2 regions of the Exiguobacterium sp. KKBO11 genome follow, and region 1 is predicted to be linked to the other one. Evidence: riboswitches for the same ligand, from Rfam matches in the RefSeq annotation. Region 1 holds a riboswitch; the other holds the start of a gene.
The links. A riboswitch is a leader RNA that binds a small molecule or an ion and turns the genes downstream of it on or off. The one in region 1 is predicted to bind S-adenosylmethionine.

Region 1 (3,418 bases):
ATCTACTTGCCAGACACCGAATCCGATTTGGGGAATCGTAATACCGTTTGAAAGTTTTGCGTATTGCATGTGTTACTCCTCCTCATAAAACGTAGTTTAGATTTGCTCGTTTAGTTTAGCATGAACGAACGAAGACGTCCGTTTCCATGCTCATGGAGGAATGAAATAAGGTAAAATAGAAAAGAATCGTGAGATTTAATCGTGTGTTAAAAGAGGGGGAGAAAAGATGGCTCAAAAGAATAAACAGCTATCCAAATGTACTTGGCTTAGCATTGGCGCCTTGTTAGTAACGCAGGCAGTGGGTCTGTTTCTTAGTGCGCGAAAGTCAGGACGTAATCCATGGGTGTGGGGAGGCGCTGGACTCGTTCAGTTCCCGCTTCCGGCAATCGCTTACTTAATCTTAGAACGACAAGCGAAGCAGAATAAATAATAAAACAGGTCCAATCGTCGACGCGATTGGACCTGTTTTATGGTTACGAAGAAATTTTTTCTTGCTTCGTCGCTGTCTTCTTCATGCGTGGTAAGCCGAAGAAGATGGCAATTGATCCACAGACGAAGAGGAGGAACGGATAGAACAGATACGGAATCAGTTCCGGTGAAGCCGTTTTCGTCAATTCTGCTGCGATCAAAAGTTGTGCCCCGTACGGAATGATGCCTTGAATACCACAAGAGAAGATATCAAGGATACTCGCCGATTTTTTTCGATCGACTTCATACGTATCGGCGATTTCAGCTGCCAGTGGTCCAGCGACGAGAATCGAAATCGTATTGTTTGCTGTCGCGAGATTCGTTGCACTGACGAGTGCCGCCATACTGAATTCGGCACCACGACGCTGTGAAATCTTGCGTGTCAGCGTCTCTTTTAAGAAGGCGATTCCACCGTTGAACGTAATCAAGCTGACGAGACCACCCATGAGGAGCGTCAAGATGGAGATCTCCGCCATGCCCAACATGCCTTCAGACATCGAGAGGACGAATCCACTCAAGCCGAAGCTACCATCAATCATACCGATGATGCCGGTGAGTAGCGTACCACCAATTAAGACAAGGATGACATTGACGCCGAAGATCGCAAGAACGATGACAGCGAGATATGGAATCAACTTGTAGAATTCAAAGGCTTTTGCTTCGACGACGTCACCAGAACCGGAAACGAATGCGAGCAGGATGACCGTCAAAATAGCAGCCGGTAGGACGATCATGAAGTTCGTCCGGAATTTATCGCGCATGTTCGTTTTTTGGGTTCGGACGGCAGCAATCGTCGTATCCGAGATGAACGACAAGTTATCGCCAAACATCGATCCACCAACGACAGCAGCCGCTGCGATCGCAACGTTGATGCCTGTCGCTTCATGAATACCGAAGGCGATCGGTGCGAGTGCAGCAATCGTTCCGGTAGATGTCCCCATCGCCATCGAGATGAAGGCAGCGATGATGAACAGACCACTCATGAGGAGCGATGGAGGTAGAAACGTCAAAGCGGCATTAACGGTCGCATCGATGGCACCGATTGCTTCTGCTGTTCCAGAAAACGTACCGGCTAGTAAGAAGATGAAGACCATGATCATGATATCGGGATTTCCGGCACCCGTTGCAATTCGTTCAACCGTTTGATTGATCGATCCTTTCGTCGTGATTGCAGCAAAAATCAAAGCGATCAGTGCGGCGATAAGGATCGGAAATTTGTAAAAGTCGTCATAGAAGATCCCGGCTCCGATGAAGAGGACCAGGAATACGACGAGAGGAAGCAGTGCCCATTTGTTAGGCGTGATCGTTTCATTCATTGTTGACACCTCGTTTCTCAAAGATACAAAAAAAGACCCCTTCGCAAGAAAGAAGGAGGTCTTTATGAAATAAAGACGCTCTTCTTATCTCTCAAGCTTTCGCTTGCTGGATTTGGCACAGTACGAATCAAATCGTCCGCTGCCGAAACATCATTGGGCCAGTCCCTCCGTTTCTCGCGATAAAAAGAAGTCATTCAATTGTTGTAAAACACGTTTCTTACCGTACCGCATTGAGTAACGCGTGTCAACTGTACTTTACTGAAGTGCCTTTTTCAATGTTTGGACGTTTTCTTCCATCAACTTGAAATAAGAACTGTTTTGTTGCGCTTTCGTGACCGACTCTAGATTATGAATCGTCACGGATTCAGCTCCGATTTCTTTTTGGATGACACGTGCGACCTTTGGTGAGACCGTCTCTTCGAACGCGACGTATTTCAAATCATGCATCCGTGCTTCTTTCACTAAAGCGGCCAGTTGCTTTTGTGACGGTTCATCGGAAGGAGAAATTCCCGCGATCGGTAGTTGTGTGAAACCATATCGTTCTGCGAGGTAACCATAAGCGGCATGCGTAACGAGAAGTTCTTTTTTCGATCCATCAGCGACGGCTTGTTTAAATTGTTCGTCCAATTCATCAGCTTGCTGATCGAACGCTTTTAAGTTTTTCTCGAATGTTGCTTTGTCTTTTGGTACTTCTTTTGATAAAGCAGTTGTAATCGAGCGTGCCATTGCTTTTGCGTTGACAGGATCGAGCCAGACGTGTGGATCGTATTTTCCATGGTCATGACCCTCTTCTTCATGCGCATGTTCATCCGTTGCATGATCATCGTGCCCTTCTTCTTCGTGGGCATGTTCGTCTTCTGTATGCCCTTCTTCTTCATGTGCATGAAGTGTAGCATCCGATTCTAGCAAGTTGATGTCCTTACTCGTCTCGACGAAGCGGACATCCGTGCCTTTTAGACTCTCCTGGATTTTTTTCGAATACGGCTCGAGCGTCGTACCGGTTAAGAGGAACAAGTCGCCCTTGGCAATCTCAGTGAGTTGTTTTGACGTTGGCTCGTAAGAGTGGGGGTCTGCTCCAGGTGGGACGATCATCTTGACGTCGACTTGATCCCCACCGATTTCACGGGCAATAGCAGCCGTCGCGAACGTTGATGCATAGACTTCTGTCTGGGTTTTATCTGAAGTCGATGAATCGGTATTTGAACCGCAAGCAGCGAGGACACTTGCACTCGCGAAGGCGACCGTTAAAGCAGGAATGATTTTTTTCATTATATGATACCTCCATTATTAAAACGTAACTATTACGATTTGGACTTTCTCACTATAGCGGAACGCCGATGAGGCGTCAAGTACGAATACCGAGACGTTCGACTTCTTTTAAAACGGGGTAGAAGGATAATAAAGTGAAGAAACTGGCACGTCTTTTGGAGGTGATCAAGTGAAACGTGAAACTGCATGGCTAATGGGGGGAGCTGCGTTATTGACGACGGCAGCAGCGGGAGCGAGTATCTGGAACAATTATGGTGCATTGCTTCGATGGACCGAACCCGCCTTGCCACTCACAGAAAAACAACTTGCACCGCGGACGCTCACCTACAAACAGGTGGGAAACCGCATCTTACAGCTCGATCTCT
Region 2 (3,418 bases), on a different contig from region 1:
GAAGACGATCGTCTTCGGATGACCAGCACGTGACGGAACAGCGATATTATCAATCGCTGTGATCGGATAAGCAGCACGCGTATTTTCCGTCAACGATGTGTCATCGTAATCAGGGTGACGGGCTTCGTCGAGCACGACGTTTTCAAGGACGGTTCCGAAACGGATCGCGTCAAAGATTTGCGGTTCTTTTTCGCGTGATAAGTTAACGGTCTTTGCATAACATCCGCCTTCGATGTTGAAGACACCGTCGTGCGACCAACCATGTTCGTCGTCACCAATCAATTGACGGCTGTCGTCTGCTGAGAGGGTGGTCTTACCAGTACCGGATAGACCGAAGAACAAAGCGACGTCGCCTTCGTGTCCGACGTTTGCCGAGCAGTGCATCGAAAGGACATTTTCTTGTGGCAAGAGATAGTTCATGACGGAGAAGATCGATTTTTTGATTTCTCCCGCGTATTCCGTTCCACCGATCAGGACGATCCGATGTTCGAACGACATCGCGATGAACGTTTCGGAGTTCGTTCCGTCAACGGCAGGATCTGCTTTGAAATGTGGCGCATAGACGACCGTGAACGGTTCGAAGGCAGCCACTTCAGGATACTCGCGTAAAAAGAGTTGTTTGGCAAACAGGTTATGCCAAGCGTATTGTGTGAGCACACGGACCGGAAGGGTGAAGTGCGTATCTGCTCCAGCAGCAGCTTCTGTGTAGTAGAGCTGGTCGGCTTCGTTCATGTAACGAAGAACCTTTTGCAACAATTGTTCAAATTTGTCTCCATCCATTGGTTGGTTGACATGCCCCCAATCAATGTGAGACTCGCAGGAAGAATCACGGACGATGAACTTATCTTTTGGTGAACGACCTGTAAATTTCCCCGTTTCTACAGATAATGCGCCGTTCTCAGCAAGGACACCTTCTTCGTTTCGAATCGCATGTTCGACAAGTTCAGCAACAGATAGTTGTTTGAACACATGCTCTTTCTTGAGTAGTTCTTCGATATTCAGGACCGTCATCGGCATCCTGACCCCACCTTTCCCCTACGTTGGTTTTGGCTCACTGTATTTAGTATGACACATTTATTATATATGACATACTAAAGAGAGAGCAATCATTTTCTGATGCTGATTTCTATTTATCTGGAAACGCTTTCAGCATTAACAGTTTAACATCTCTTTCAAAAAGTTTCGACTAGAATTTGAAACCTTGCTTGACAGAGTAGGTACAACTTTATATCATGTAATTCGTAACGGATACTCTTATTCTGAGCAGGTGGAGGGAACAAGGCCCGAAGAAACCCGGCAACCGTCCTACATTAATTCACATATTAATGAGGGAAAAGGTGCTCTCCTGAAGCGAAGTAAACACTTCGAACGATAAGAGGGTAAAGGAAGAACGCACAACCTTTCCCTGACCATTTTTTGGACTTGGAAAGGTTTTTTTCATTTTACCGTCCCACTCAACTAGGGGAAATGAGTACACCGTCAAATTCTTTTTTGGGAGGGTCATACATGACAAACCTTAATCGCCGACTATTCACGTCGGAGTCAGTCACTGAAGGTCATCCAGATAAAATCTGTGACCAAATTTCGGATTCAATTCTTGATGCAATCCTCGCAGCGGATCCAAACGCACGTGTTGCAGCAGAAACTTCTGTTACAACAGGTCTCGTTCTCGTTGCAGGTGAGATCACGACATCGACTTACGTCGACATTCCAAAAGTCGTTCGTGAAACGATTCGTGAAATCGGCTACACACGCGCGAAATACGGTTTTGACGCGGACACATGTGCTGTATTGACATCAATCGATGAGCAATCAGCAGACATCGCTCTTGGTGTCGACCAAGCGCTTGAAGCACGTGAAGGTAGCATGTCTGATGCAGAAATCGATGCAATCGGTGCAGGAGACCAAGGTCTCATGTTCGGTTACGCAACGAAAGAAACACCAGAACTCATGCCACTTCCAATCTCGCTTTCACACCGTCTCGCACGCCGTTTGGCAGAAGTGCGTAAAAACGGTCAACTCGACTACCTTCGTCCAGACGGAAAAACACAAGTCACGGTCGAATACAACGAGAACAACGAGCCGGTTCGTGTCGATACGATCGTCATCTCGACACAACATGCAGAAGAAGTCACGCTTGAGCAAATCCAAGCTGACTTGAAAGAACACGTCATCACACCGGTTATCCCGGCTGAATACATCGACGCAGCAACGAAATTCTTCATCAACCCAACTGGTCGTTTCGTCATTGGCGGACCACAAGGAGATGCTGGATTAACTGGTCGTAAGATCATCGTTGATACGTATGGTGGATACGCACGCCACGGCGGTGGAGCATTCTCAGGTAAAGATCCAACAAAAGTCGACCGTTCAGCTGCATACGCAGCACGTTACGTCGCGAAGAACCTCGTTGCTGCAGGTCTTGCAGACAAAGCAGAAGTTCAACTCGCGTACGCAATCGGTGTCGCGCACCCAGTATCAATCGCGGTTGACACATTCGGTACAGGAAAACTTCCTGAAGCGCAACTCGTCGAATTGGTTGCTGAAAACTTCGATCTTCGTCCGGCTGGAATCATCAACATGCTTGATCTCCGTCGTCCGATCTATCGTCAAACAGCTGCATACGGTCACTTCGGTCGTACAGATGTTGAGCTTCCATGGGAGCAAACAGATAAAGCAGCAGTTCTTGAAGAACAAGCAAAACGTTTCGCATAATCAAAAAGTTCGAAAACCCTACGCGGGTTTTCGGACTTTTTTGTTTCCGTGGAACTTTGCAGGAAACGAATGTTTTTTCTAGAAGAGGGTAAAAGTACATGAGTCGATTCGTATGAATACAAAGGGGGGTTCCGATTATGGAAATACGCGAAGCTATTCCAGCTGATGCAGGACGTATTCATGACATTGCCGTCACATCTTGGTTGGATACGTATGCAGAAATCTATTCCGAACGTTCGAAAGCGCATTTCGTGCAGGAGGCGTATCCGCAAGAAGAAGTCGTTCGTGCGATCCGGACGGCGGAAGAAGCACGGGGAGAGTATTTTTATGTCGGAATCATCGATGAGGAAATCGTCGGTTTCATTCATGCTGTTGATGTTGAGGGAACGTGGGAGATCATTCGTCTGTACGTCTTGCCGAAATATCAGCAAAACGGAATCGGACGACGGCTGATCCGTGAACTCGAACGACAAGGAGCCGTCCCACTCGAAGTATACGTGGAGGCACGTAACTATAAAGCACGTCAGTTCTTAACCTCATTCGGTTTTGAAGAACTCAGTGAGATGACGGAAGAAGTCTTTGGGCAAGTAGAATCTGTCATTCGTCTTCGCCATGTCGCCTCATGAAATCCGTCTTGGGACGGTTTCGTGTGCGTTTGAAATAAGGTATCGTAAAAAGGAAGTATGAAGTGAAGAGGTGAGTT

Region 2: linked by a shared signal. The riboswitch ahead of metK (methionine adenosyltransferase) and the one ahead of AYO36_RS12860 (Na+/H+ antiporter NhaC family protein) in region 1 are both predicted to bind S-adenosylmethionine.

Annotation. Positions count from the first base shown of each region.
Region 1 is NZ_LUCU01000044.1:14,720-18,137, reverse strand. It holds gene AYO36_RS12870 (aldo/keto reductase) at 1-69, opposite strand, end outside; gene AYO36_RS12865 (hypothetical protein) at 227-430, shown strand; gene AYO36_RS12860 (Na+/H+ antiporter NhaC family protein) at 474-1,784, opposite strand; SAM riboswitch class I at 1,866-1,970, opposite strand; gene AYO36_RS12855 (metal ABC transporter solute-binding protein, Zn/Mn family) at 2,040-3,053, opposite strand; gene AYO36_RS12850 (alpha/beta hydrolase) at 3,223-3,418, shown strand, end outside.
Region 2 is NZ_LUCU01000011.1:510,037-513,454, forward strand. It holds gene pckA (phosphoenolpyruvate carboxykinase (ATP)) at 1-1,017, opposite strand, end outside; SAM riboswitch class I at 1,252-1,378, shown strand; gene metK (methionine adenosyltransferase) at 1,507-2,715, shown strand; gene AYO36_RS02800 (GNAT family N-acetyltransferase) at 2,853-3,341, shown strand.